Regions from separate parts of the Mesorhizobium sp. M0060 genome, predicted to be linked through region 2. Evidence: predicted binding sites of a transcription regulator. Region 2 holds the regulator's gene; each other region holds the start of a gene.
What was found. The regulator PhoB, encoded in region 2, activates phosphate uptake and scavenging genes when phosphate is short. The targets are predictions, from matches to a motif close to TGTCATNNANCTGTCAT.
Positions count from the first base shown of each region.

Region 1: NKJ94_RS08705 (esterase-like activity of phytase family protein) is a predicted target of PhoB. The motif match lies at 1,523-1,539, and genes of this name have one in related genera.
Region 3: ppk2 (polyphosphate kinase 2) is a predicted target of PhoB. The motif match lies at 2,018-2,034, and genes of this name have one in related genera.
Region 4: NKJ94_RS03455 (alkaline phosphatase D family protein) is a predicted target of PhoB. The motif match lies at 1,038-1,054, and genes of this name have one in related genera.

Region 1 is NZ_JAMYUP010000006.1:83,955-87,223, forward strand. Features, by position in the region: gene NKJ94_RS08705 (esterase-like activity of phytase family protein) at 1-1,422, opposite strand, end outside; gene NKJ94_RS08710 (TIM barrel protein) at 1,671-2,660, shown strand; gene NKJ94_RS08715 (sugar ABC transporter substrate-binding protein) at 2,701-3,269, shown strand, end outside.
Region 2 is NZ_JAMYUP010000036.1:42,409-45,677, forward strand. Features, by position in the region: gene NKJ94_RS26170 (ROK family protein) at 1-798, shown strand, start outside; gene phoB (phosphate regulon transcriptional regulator PhoB) at 808-1,497, opposite strand; gene phoU (phosphate signaling complex protein PhoU) at 1,514-2,221, opposite strand; gene pstB (phosphate ABC transporter ATP-binding protein PstB) at 2,254-3,057, opposite strand; gene pstA (phosphate ABC transporter permease PstA) at 3,054-3,269, opposite strand, start outside.
Region 3 is NZ_JAMYUP010000010.1:51,711-54,979, forward strand. Features, by position in the region: gene NKJ94_RS12430 (dihydrofolate reductase family protein) at 310-954, shown strand; gene ppk2 (polyphosphate kinase 2) at 1,004-1,924, opposite strand; gene NKJ94_RS12440 (aldo/keto reductase) at 2,194-3,237, shown strand.
Region 4 is NZ_JAMYUP010000002.1:240,480-243,748, reverse strand. Features, by position in the region: gene NKJ94_RS03460 (MFS transporter) at 1-950, shown strand, start outside; gene NKJ94_RS03455 (alkaline phosphatase D family protein) at 1,127-2,701, shown strand; gene NKJ94_RS03450 (hypothetical protein) at 2,759-3,040, opposite strand; gene typA (translational GTPase TypA) at 3,239-3,269, shown strand, end outside.

The sequences.
Region 1 (3,269 bases), on a different contig from region 2:
ATCGGCGCCGTCCTCGGCCTTGTAGGGCGCGCCGACCTGGAAGCCGTCCTGGGTGAGGAAGTCGTTGTCATTGGCAACGAACAGGAAATAGTCGTCGGGCAGCTTCGGATCGAGGACGCTCACCACCGACATCGCCTCCCACTTCTCTGAAAGGTTGTTGCGGTCGTTGGGCGCGCCATTGTGCAGTCCGAAGCGGCCGAGTTCGCTCTTGTCGTTGATGTCGATGAACGGCGTCAGCTTGGCCGGCGTCACCGATGGATCGAGCTCACCCTTGGGCGCCACTGGCTTGTCTTTGTCGAACTCGCTGCCGGCGATGTCGGTTGCCGCCGACACATCGACGATGCTGATCTCGCGATGGAGCGAAGTGTCGCCCTTCAGCCCCTGGCCGTTGCCGCTGTCGCGCGCCAGCATCAGAAAGGTCTTGTCCGACAGCGCCACGATCTCGCTCTGCGCGGCAATCTTGGTCTTGCCCTTGGCATCGGTGAACACCGGCAGCGGCACGATATATTCATGCGCGAGCTTGAGCTGGGCGGGATCCGAGGCATCGTAGACCAGCGCGCGCGTGTTCTGGCGCGTCGAGGCGGAATCGCCACCATCCTGCCGCGGGGCCGATTGCAACACGGCGATCAGGAACTTGCCATCCGGCGTCAGCGCCATGCCTTCGAGGCCCTGGTTGTTCTGGCGCCCGGTCTCGGGATCCTTCGGATCGGGCTCCGCCGCACCAGGCCCAGGATTGTCGGACGCGAAATTCGGCGTTCCATGACGCATCGGGACAAGGGCTGCCGGCGGCCGCGTTGCCGACATCAGATGGCCGTCGGCGGAGAAGCGGTAGATGTTCGGGCCGTATTCGTCCGAGATGAACATGGTGCCGTCGGACAGCCGCACGATCGCCTCGTCGTCGAGCGCGAGCTTGCCGTTGGCTTCGGGCAGGATCGGCATGTCGTCGGTCGCCGCACGCACGCCGTTGAGCGGATCGAGGCCGGTCGCATCGGCGCCCTTGTCGTCGGTCAAAAGCATGGTGTCGGCAAGCGTCGCCTTGACGCCCGACTGTTCCTGGCCGGCGGCTGGTACTGCACCCGGCGCGATCGGGGCGAACTCGATGGCAATCGTGTTGAGGCGCGGCCGGTAATCGGTGGTGCCGACGACATTGTAGCCGCGATCCGGCAACAGCCATAGCGACCCCTTGTAGCCGTCCGCGCCATGCGTCCAGCCGGCAGCGTCGATCGCCATGCCGGAGCCGGAGCCAAACGTCTCGCCGAACTTGTCCTTCTGGCTGGCCGGGATACGGCCGACGCCGACCAGCCCCTTGTTGACGAAGCTGACGCCACCGACGGTCGCGGAGTTGTCGGCCAAGGCCGGAGTCGAGGCGGTGAACATCGCCAGCGCGACGGCGAGGGACGCGGTTCGGTGCGGGTTTTTCATGGATATCCTCTTTGGTAACAAAGGTGCCGGACCTGAAAAAGCGCCGCGCCGCATCGACGATGCCGCGAAAGCCTTCGGAGAAGCGATCTAGGACGCGAACATGATATTTGCGTGACAGTGCCGCGCTTGCTTGTCCCCATGCGGTTGCAACTGGCCTGGGTCTGGCGAACTCGTCGCCGCCGAGAGGGCAATTAACAACTTTACAAATAATCATTCTTATGTGAAGTTATGACAATGAAAGGTCACCGATGACAGTCTATCGTTTCGCCACCCGCCTCAATTCCTTTGCCTCGCGGCCGCAGGCCGAGTGGCCTGATCTTGTCGGCAAACCGTCCATGCTGCAGATGGCGGCGCGTGCAGCGAAGGTTGCAGAGTTGACCGATCTCGACCTCAACTTTCCCGACCATGTCGATGAAAAGCCTGCGGAAATGGCGCGGAAACTTGGCGATCTCGGGCTTTCCATCAATGGTTTCGCCATGCGCTACTACTCTAATCCGGCCTTCAAGCTCGGCGCCTTCACTAACCCGGATCCTTCCGTTCGCCGCGAGGCCATCGACCTGACCAAGGCCGGCATCGACGCCGCGCGCGAGGCCGGCGCCAGCCTGATGACCTTGTGGCTCGGGCAGGATGGCTTCGACTATGCCTTCCAGGCTGACTACGCAGCGCTCTGGCAACACGAAATCGATGGTATTCGTGAAGTTGCGACGCATGATCCGGACTGCCGGATCAGCCTTGAATACAAACCCAACGAGCCGCGCTCCTACAGCCTGATGCCCGATGCGGCGACGACATTGCTGGCGATCCGCGAGATCGGCCTGCCCAATCTCGGCGTGACGCTCGATTTCGCCCATGTGCTCTATGCCGACGAGCAGCCGGCTTTCGCCGCCGCACTCGTGGCACGGCACAGCAACCTGCTCGGCGTGCACCTCAACGATGGCTACGCCAAGCGCGACGACGGCTTGATGGTCGGCGCGGTGCATACGGTTCAGACGATCGAGCTGCTCAGGCAGATCCGCCGCGACGGCTACGCCGGCGCCATCTATTTCGACACGTTCCCCGACATGACCGGGCTCGATCCGGTCCACGAATGCGAAGTCAACATCGCGACCGTCAAGCGCATGTTGCGCGTCGTCGATCGGCTGGAAAAGGACAACCGCCTTTCCACCGCCGTCGACCGTCAGGACGCGGTCGCGTCGCAGGCCATCATCCAGGAAGCCATGCTCGGGCCGGACAGCTGAGGCCCGCGCCATTGCCGTTTTCAACAAGGGAGGAAAGACCATGAAATTTCTGCTTGCCACCGCTACCGCTGGCCTGATGGCGCTGTCCATCGGCTCGGCCTTTTCCGCGGACCTCGCGCCACTCAATTCCGACACCGAGAAGGATCGCATCGACTGGTCGCAGCTCGAGGCCAAGTTCGGGGCTTTCCCCAAGCTGCCCGAGGGCACCAAGGCGGGTGCGGTCTCCAAGACGCTGACCAACGAATACTGGCGCTCGCTGGGTGAGGGCTACAAGTCGTTCGGCGACCGTATCGGTGTGCCCATCGTCTACCAGGCGGCGCAGAGCGAGGGCGACCAGCTCGGCCAGCTCACCATCGCCGAAGGCCTGGTCACGCAAGGCTACAACGTGCTTCTCGTCTCGCCGCAGACCGACTCCAACTTGCAGCCGATCATGGAACAGGCCAAGGCCGCCAACATGCCGGTGGTCAACGTCAATGACGCAGTCATCCCGCAGGCCGAGTACTATGTCGGCAACGTCCAGCGCGACAATGGCGTGCGCGTCGCCAAATGGTTCATCAAGAACCGGCCGGATGGGGGCAAGGTCGCCATCGTCGAAGGCCAGGCCGGCGT
Region 2 (3,269 bases):
ATCGCCCTGGCGATTCAGGGAATTACCGACTCCCCTGCACGCGCCATGCTGTGGTCGCCGATCACGCCGCAGACGGACATCGCCTTTGCCGACATGCTGGAAGACGAATTCGGCATCCCGGCCACGGTGGAGAACGATTGCAATATGATGGCGGTGGCTTTGCGCTGGCGCGATCCGGATCGCTATCGCGACGACTTCATCGCCATCCTGCTTTCGCACGGCATCGGCATGGGGCTGGTGCTGAAGGGCGAGCTGTTCACCGGCACGCATTCCTCGGGCGGCGAGTTTGGCCACATGATCCATCGTCCAGGCGGCGCGCTCTGCCGTTGCGGGCGGCGCGGCTGCATCGAGGCCTATGCAGGCAATTACGCCATCTGGCGCAACGCTACGGGGATGAGCGAAGACAGCAAACCGGTCGCCGACGTCAGCGACGCCGACATGCGCGCGTTGGCGGCCCGGGCCCGCGAGAAGGATGGGCCGGAACGCGAGGCCTACCGCAGGGCCGGCGAAGCGCTGGGTTTCGGTCTCGGCTCGTTGTTCGCGCTGATCGATCCAGCACCGGTCGCGATGGTCGGCGTCAGTGCCGCCGCCTTCGATCTGATCGAGCCGGCCTTGCGCAAGGCCATCGCCCAGACCGCCGGTGGCCAGCATTCGAGCTCGATCTCCTTCGACACCGAGCCGAACGAATTGCCGCTGATCCGCGAAGGCTGCGCGATGCGGGCGTTAAGCTTCGTCGACCAGGAGATTTTCGCGCCGGGCGCGCAAATGAGGCCCGGCATCAGAAAGAACGTAGCCTGACCAGGCAGGTCAATCTTCCCTGATCGCATAGCCGGCACCGCGGATGGTGCGGATGACATCCGGCATGCGGCCGTTATTGACGGCTTTGCGCAGCCGCCCGACATGCACGTCGACGGTGCGTTCGTCGATGTAGATCGTCTCGCCCCAGACATTATCGAGCAACTGGCTGCGCGAGAAGACGCGGCCGGGATGCCGCATCATGAATTCGAGCAGCCGGAATTCGGTCGGCCCGAGCCGGATTTCGCTCTTCTTGCGATAGACCCTGTGCGATTCGCGATCGAGCACGATGTCGCCGACCTTCAGCACGCTGGACAGCACTTCCGGCTTGGCGCGGCGCAGCAGCGCCTTGACCCTGGCCATGAATTCCGGTGTCGAAAACGGTTTGACCAGATAGTCGTCGGCGCCGGTCGAAAGACCGCGCACCCGGTCGCTCTCCTCGCCGCGCGCGGTCAGCATGATGATCGGCAGCCGCTCGGTTTCGGGGCGCACCCGCAACCGTCGGCAGAGCTCGATGCCGGAAACCGCTGGTATCATCCAGTCGAGCACCAGAAGATCGGGCACATTCTCCTGCAAACGGATCTCGGCTTCGTCGCCGCGTGTCACCACCTCGACCTGGTAGCCTTCGGATTCGAGATTGTAGCGGAGCAGCACACCCAACGGCTCCTCGTCCTCCACCACCATTATGCGTGGTGCGATCATCGGCTGGGCACCCCCATCATGTCACCGGTGCGGACATTGTCGTTTCGTCCTGCTTCGGACGATTGACAGGCAATTGCTCGCCGGTCAGCACATAATACGCATTTTCGGCGATGTTGGTGACATGGTCGCCGATCCGCTCCAGATTCTTGGCGCAGAACAGCAGATGCGTGCAAGCGGTGATGTTGCGCGGGTCTTCCATCATGTACGTCAACAGCTCGCGGAACACGGACGTGTATTTGACGTCGATGCGCTCGTCGGCGGCGCGTAGCTTGGCCAGCGCGGCCGCATCGCCGGCAGCATACTCCTCGATGACGCCCTGCACCTGGATGAGCACCAGCTGCGCCATCGCATCGATGGAATGCGATAGGTCGCGCGGCGTGACGCTGAGGCCGACCGCACTCACACGCTTGGCGATATTCTTGGCAAGGTCGCCGATGCGTTCGAGGTCGCCGGCCATGCGGATCGCCCCGACGACATGGCGCAGATCGTGGGCCATCGGCTGGCGCTTGGCGATCAGGGTGATGGCGCGGTCGTCCAGTTCGCGTTGACGCGCATCCATGATGGCGTCGTCCGAAACAACGCGCTGCGCCAGCGCATTGTCGGAATTCAACAGGGCCTTGGTCGCCCCGCCGACCATCGAACCGGCGAGGTCGGCCATGTCGCGGATCAGCTTGCTGATCTGCTCGAGATCCTCGTCGAAAGACGCGACTGTATGTTCGGCCATGATATTGTCCTCGTCTGCGTGATCGGCACCGCTCAGCCGAAGCGGCCGGTGATGTAGTCCTGCGTGCGCTTCTCGCGGGGCGACGTGAAGATCTTCTCGGTCCGGTCGAACTCGACCAGCTCACCCAGATACATGAAGGCAGTCTGGCGCGACACGCGCGCCGCCTGCTGCATGTTGTGAGTGACGATGACGATCGTGTAGTCGGCTTGCAATTCGTCGATCAGTTCCTCGATCTTGGCGGTCGACAGCGGGTCGAGGGCCGAGGCCGGTTCGTCGAGCAGAATGACTTCCGGCTTCACTGCCACGGTGCGGGCAATGCAGAGCCGCTGCTGCTGGCCGCCGGAGAGGCTCAAGCCGCTGGCGTTGAGCTTGTCCCTGACCTCGCCCCAAAGCGCGGCACGCTTCAACGCCTGTTCGACGCGGCCGTCCATCTCGGACTTGCCGAGATTCTCGTAGAGCCTGACGCCGAAGGCGATGTTCTCGTAGATCGACATGGGGAACGGCGTCGGCTTCTGGAACACCATGCCGATCTTGGTCCTGAGCAGGTTGAGATCCTGCGACCGGTCGAGAATGTTCTTGCCGTCGAGCAGGACCTGGCCCTCGGCTGTCTGTTTCGGGTAGAGCTCGTAGATGCGGTTGAAGACGCGCAGCAGCGTCGACTTCCCGCAGCCCGAAGGCCCGATGAAGGCCGTGACACTGCGCTCGGGCAGCGACAGGCTGATGTCCTTCAGCGCCTTGCTCTGGCCGTAGTAGAAGTTGAGGTTCTTGACCTCGATCTTCGTCTTCTCGGCGACCGTTTCGGTCATCGTCATGTCCGGGGACAACATCTGTGTCATCTGTCCTCTCTGCGTCCGGTAAGGCTGCGGGCGAGGATGCTCAAGCCCAGAACCGTCAGGGTGATTATGAGTGCGCCGGTCCACGCCAGCTGCTGCCATTCCTCGTAAGGGCTGAGAGCGAACTGGAAGATGGTCACCGGCAGGCTGGCCATCGGCGCGTTGATATTGCTGCTCCAGAACTGGTTGTTGAGCGCGGTGAAGAGCAGCGGCGC
Region 3 (3,269 bases), on a different contig from region 2:
CTCCGTAGCGCCAACGTCGAGTAACGCTCCTTCGTTTTCGTCCTCGCCGCAGGGAGATCATGTCAGGTTTGCCCCTCATTGCCCTGCCGGGCATTTCTCGCCGTATAGTGACGGGAGAAAGACGCCTTCACAAAAGTTTCGCCAATTGCCAGCGTTGCAGAAAGTGCGGCGAGGTCGCGGCCCCTATTGTCTGAAGCGATTGCGCAGCTGCGCCGCCGCTGCTCGCCGCCCGAAAATACCGCTTGCGAAACGCAATCAGTCAAGCTAGAAAATTACCGATTGCAAATCACAACTGGTTAGGAGGAAATCATGCCCAAGCTGACTGTCAAAGCTTTCACCCTGTCGATCGACGGCTTCGGCGCCGGTCCCGATCAGGATCTGAAGAACCCGCTGGGTGTCGGCGGGGAAGCCCTGCACAAATGGATGATCGGCACCCGAACCTTCCGCGACATGTTTGGCAAAGATGGCGGGACCACGGACACGGACGACGCGTTCGCGGCGCGCAGTTTCGAAAATATCGGGGCGTGGATCCTGGGCCGCAACATGTTCGGGCCGATCCGCGGACCCTGGAAGGATGAAAGCTGGAAAGGCTGGTGGGGGGACAATCCGCCCTATCATGTGCCGGTCTTCGTGCTCACGCATCATCCGCGGGACCCTATCGTCATGGAGGGCGGCACGACCTTCTATTTCGTGACCGACGGTATCCACTCAGCGCTGGAAAAGGCGAAAGCAGCGGCTGACGGCAAGGATGTACGGCTGGGCGGTGGCGTCGCCACGATCCGGCAATATCTCCAGGAAAAGCTCATCGACGACATGCATCTGGCGATATCGCCAATGCTGCTCGGCTCAGGCGAGAACCTTTTTGCCGGCATTGACATGCTCAAGCTCGGCTACCGGTGCAGCGACCAGGTTGCGACGTCGAATGCAACGCACGTCATCATCAAGCGCGCCTAGCTTGTTGCAGGGCGCCGCCACTGAGGCAGCGCCTTCCTCGCTCGTTTACTCAGTATTTCTCCGGCACATACAGCTCGCGCGGCAGCACCTGGCGCTCGTATTCGGGATTGAAGACGCGCTCCGGTAGCGTGATCTCCTCGTGCGGCACCTCTTCATAGGGCATTTGCTTGAGGAGATGGTCGATACAGTTCAGCCGTGCCCGCTTCTTGTCGTTGCCCTCGACGATGAACCACGGGGCTTCGGGAATGTTGGTGCGGGCGAATGTCTCTTCCTTGGCCTTGGTGTACTGTTCCCAGCGCACGCGCGACTGCAGGTCCATCGGCGACAGTTTCCACTGCTTCATCGGGTCGTGGATGCGCATTAGGAAGCGCATCTGCTGCTCCTCGTCGGTGATGGAGAACCAGTATTTGACCAGCGTGACACCGGAACGGACCAGCATGCGTTCGAAATCCGGCACGTCGCGGAAGAACTGCTCGGCCTGATCCGGCTGGGCAAAGCCCATCACCCGCTCGACGCCGGAGCGGTTATACCAGGAGCGGTCGAACAGCACGATCTCGCCGCCGGCCGGCAGATGCGGAACGTAGCGCTGGAAATACCATTGCGACTTCTCCCGCTCGGTCGGCGCCGGAAGTGCTACGACGCGGCAGATACGCGGATTGAGCCGCTGGGTGATGCGCTTGATGACGCCACCCTTGCCCGCCGAGTCGCGGCCCTCGAAGACCACGACGAGCTTCTTCTTGTGATAGGCGACCCAGGACCGCAGCTTGATCAATTCGGATTGCAGCGTGATGAGATCGCGAAAATATTGCAGGCGGTCGATCGATGGCGGATGTGCATCCTTGTAGATCTTGGCGATCTCCATCGACAGCGCCGGCTCCGAGATTTCCAGCTCATAGTCTTCGTCGAGCGTGTCGGCGAGTTCCGCTTCGAGCCAGTCCCTGGCCGGGGAATTCTGTTTTGTCTCGGTCATTTGCGCCGCTCCGCTTACAGCCGCCAGACGCTCTGCCGCCCGGCCGGGCGGCCGGAAAACAAAGCGCCGAACCGAAATTACTATAGGCCGGCAATGACGGTTTTATTGCAGCCCACCCTGCGCCGGCTGCGCGTCCAATCCGCAAGATGTGATCGATCTTGCCCCTGCAGCATGGGAGACAAGCGGCACGAATTGTCCTACAAATGCCCGGTTCATTCAGGGCTGACGCTTGAAGCGCGGCCTTTTCCAATAAATCGTGAGGATACGACATGGAATACCGCACTCTCGGCCATTCCGGGCTGAAGGTCTCGACGCTGACCATGGGCACCATGACCTTCGGCGGCGGCGGCGCGTTTTCGGCGGTCGGCAAGACCGATCTCGACGAGGCGCGCCGGATGATCGACCTTTGCATCGACACCGGCATCAATGTCATCGACACCGCCAACGTCTATTCGAACGGGCTGTCGGAAGAGATCATCGGCGAGGCGCTCGGCGGCAAGCGCAAAGGCGACGTGCTGATCGCCTCCAAGGCGCGCATGCGGATCGGCAAAGGCCCTAATGATGAAGGCCTGTCGCGCTACCATCTGATCCGCGAATGCGAGAGGAGCCTGAAGCGGCTCAGAACCGATGTCATCGACATCTATTTCCTGCACGAGTGGGATGGCCTGACACCACTCGAGGAAACCATTGCCGCGCTAGACACTCTGGTCACGCAGGGCAAGGTTCGCTACGTCGGCTGTTCCAATTATTCGGGCTGGCAAGTAATGAAGGGACTCGGCATCGCCGACCGTCAGCACCAGCCGCGCTTCGTTACCCAGCAAATCCATTACACGCTGGAAGCGCGCGAAGCCGAGTATGAATTGTTGCCGATCTCGGTCGACCAGGGGCTCGGTGTGCTGGTCTGGAGCCCGCTCGCCGGCGGATTGCTGTCCGGCAAATACCGCCGCGACCAGCCGACCGCCCGCCAGCTCAGCGGCTGGTCGGAACCGCCGATCCGCGACGAGGACCGGCTGTGGCGGATCGTCGATGTGCTGATCGACGTCGGCAACAACCATGGCGTGTCGGCGGCGCAGGTGGCGCTTGCCTGGCTGCTCGGCCGGCCCGCTGTCAGCTCGCTGGTGATCGGCGGACGAACCGAAGCGCATTTCAAGGACAATATCGCTGCTGCAAGCCTGGTGCTTGCCGATGAGGAGCGCACACGCCTCGACGCGGTCAGCAGGCCACCCGTGCTCTATCCCTACTGGCACCAGCAGTTCACGGCGAAGGACCGGTTCGGTCCGGCCGATCTGGTTCTCGACCGGGACGGCGCCTGAAAAACGGGCTGAAGCCGGACTCCCGGAACTGC
Region 4 (3,269 bases), on a different contig from region 2:
TGTTTTCCGGCATCAGCTCGGGCGCCGTCGCTACCGTGCTCGGCGCAACCATCGTCAACCGCTGGTTCAAGACCAATCGCGGCCTGGTGATGGGACTGATGTCGGCGTCGAGCGCCACCGGGCTGCTGGTCTTCCTGCCGCTACTCGCCTCGCTTGCCCAGTCGGGCGGCTGGAAGCCGGTCGCCATTGCCATTGCCGTGGCCACCGCCGCCTTGGTGCCGCTGGTTTATATGCTGGTGCCGGAGCGCCCGGCCTCGATCGGCATGGTGCGTTACGGTGCCGAGGCCGACGACGTGCCGCCGGTGCCGCCAGCCTCGCAAGGCAATTTCCTCACCCAGACGCTGAGCACGCTGCGCCGCGCCGCCGGCACGCGCGTGTTCTGGTACCTGTTCGCCACCTTCTTCGTTTGCGGTTTCACCACCAACGGGTTGGTCGGCACGCATCTGATCGCCTTTTGCGGCGACATGGGCATCGGCGAAGTGCAGGCCGCAGGCCTGCTGTCGATGATGGGCATCTTCGACCTTATCGGCACGACACTGTCGGGCTGGCTCACCGACCGTTTCGACCCGCGCAAGCTGCTCGGCGTCTATTATGGCATTCGCGGCCTGTCGCTGATCTATCTGCCCTATTCCGGCTTCTCGGCGACCAGCCTGATCATCTTCGCGGTGTTTTACGGACTGGACTGGATCGCCACGGTGCCGCCGACGCTCAGGCTCTCCAACGAGGCGTTCGGCGACCGCAGCGGGCCGATCGTCTTCGGCTGGATCGTCGCCGGCCATCAGGTTGGCGCCGCAACGGCCGCCTTTTTCGGCGGCACCATGCGCGAGCTGCAAGGCAATTACGAGCTTGCCTTCCTGATCGCCGGCATGACTGCAATAGCCGCCGCCTGCATCTCGCTGCTGATCAACACCAGCCGCCCGGCGTTCGACCCGGAACCACAGGCGGCATAAGCGCATTCGTCGCAGGAGAGGTGCCGTCGGGCTAAACTGCCGATCTCCCCCACAAGGAGGGCGATCGGCAGTTCGCCCGTTGTTGGTTGTAACGAAACCTTCATCGTTTCGAAATGTGCATGAAACATTGAGGCTGGACCTTGGCGGCGACATTCAACGCCATCCAGGAGACAGCCATGAACAAGATTTCGATGACGCGGCGCGCTTTCGTCACGTCGGCCAGCGCCATTGGCCTGGTCGGCGCGTCGGGCCTCGCCCTTCCTTATTATTCGCGCGCCAATCAGCGCCCGGCCTTCACCCATGGCATCCAGTCCGGCGACGTCGACGCCACCAGCGGCATGGTCTGGACGCGTACGGACCGGCCGTCGCGCGTCATGTTCGAAGTGTCGTCGACGGAGAACTTCGCCAATGCCGTCCGCCTGGCGCCGCTCGATACGTCGCCGGCCAGCGACTATACGGTGAAGCGGCTGCTTACCGATCTCGCCTCCGACCAGGACATCTTCTACCGTATGGTCGCGGCCGATCTTGCCGACATCAACGCCGTTTCAGAGCCGATCGTCGGCCGTTTCCGCACAGCACCTGCCTCGAAGCGCGACATTCGTTTCGCCTGGTCGGGCGACACCGCCGGCCAGGGCTGGGGCATCGACGACACCGGCATGAAGACCTATGCCACGATCGGGAAGCATACGCCCGACTTCTTCCTGCATTCGGGCGACACGATCTATGCAGACGGCGCGATGAAGGACGAGGTTGACCTGCCCGGCGGCGGCAAGTGGAAGAACACCGTGCTCATCGATGAAAAGCGCAAGGTTGCCGAGACGCTGGACGAATACCGGGGTCAGTGGAAATACAATTTGATGGACAGGAACGTGCTCGCACTGAACGCCATCTGCCCGACGTTCTACCAGTGGGACGATCATGAGGTGCTGAACAACTGGTCGGATTCGAAGGATCTGACCGCCGACGACCGCTACACCGAAAAATCCATCCATGTGCTGGCGGCACGCGCTGCACGCGCCTTCCACGAAATGACGACGATCCGCTACGAGCCGTCGGAGCCCGGCCGCGTCTATCGCAAGATCGCCTATGGGCCGCTGCTCGACGTGTTCTTTCTCGACATGCGTTCCTATCGCGGTCCCAATGGTCCGAATATGCAGGAGACGATGACGCCGCAATCGCGCATCCTTGGCGAACAGCAGACGAAATGGCTGAAGCGCGGACTGGCGAATTCCAAGGCAACCTGGAAAATCATCGCCGCCGACATGCCGCTCGGCCTCGTCGTCTGGAACGACGGCACCAAGAAGGTCGGGGCTGAGGCAGTCAGCAATGGCGACAATGGGCTGGCCAAGGGGCGCGAGCTGGAAATTGCCGACCTCCTTCGCTATATAAAGAACGCGGGCATCAGTAATACCGTCTGGCTCACCGCAGACGTGCATTACACAGCCGCGCATTACTACAATCCGGACAAGGCGCAGTTCCAGGACTTCAATCCGTTCTGGGAATTCGTTTCGGGTCCGATCCATTCCGGCACGTTCGGACCTAATGATTTCGACATGACCTTCGGCCCGGAGCTGAAGTTCATCAAGGCGCCGACTGCCGAACAGGGTCAGAACCTGCCGCCGTCGGCCGGCCTGCAGTTCTTCGGCCTCGTCGACATCGATGGCGCCACTGAGCAGTTGACGGTGCGGCTGATGGATCGCGACGACAGCGAACTCTACAAGGTCACGCTCGATCCGGTGCGGTCGGCGTGAGAAGCCTGGACCGCTACCCTCGGTCCAGCCCAAGGGCAGGCTCCGGGGAGACGTGCATCAATCGGGATAGCAGACGACGGGAATCTTGGGCCATACGGCTTGGTCGCATCCGGCGTTTTGCTGCCGGTGCTTGAAGGCGGTGCTGACCGGCCCGGTCACCATCGGGTCGACCCCATCGGGGGCATCGGCAAAAAGCTGCTCCGCCGAACGCTTGTCGGACGGCAGGGCAGTCTGCGTCTCCTTGAACGACGCGGCCGATTGCGCCGCGCCTGCCGCGAGGAGGACGGCGAGTGCGGTACATGCCAAAATCGGCCGGAGTCTGATGCCTGCGTCGATCATGAAATTCGAACTGCCCGGACCATGAAAGGTTCCGCCTTGGTTAATAATTCCACTTCACACCAAGACATTTAAGATTTGGTGACTTTATTTGGTGGCTCGCCTCCTCTTTCGCAATTGCGAAAAACCCTGTATGAGCCGCCCAACCGAAAGAGGCAGCGCCTTTTGGCCTGCTGCCTGCAACGCTCCCGAGACCGAAACATGAAAATCCGCAATATCGCGATCATCGCGC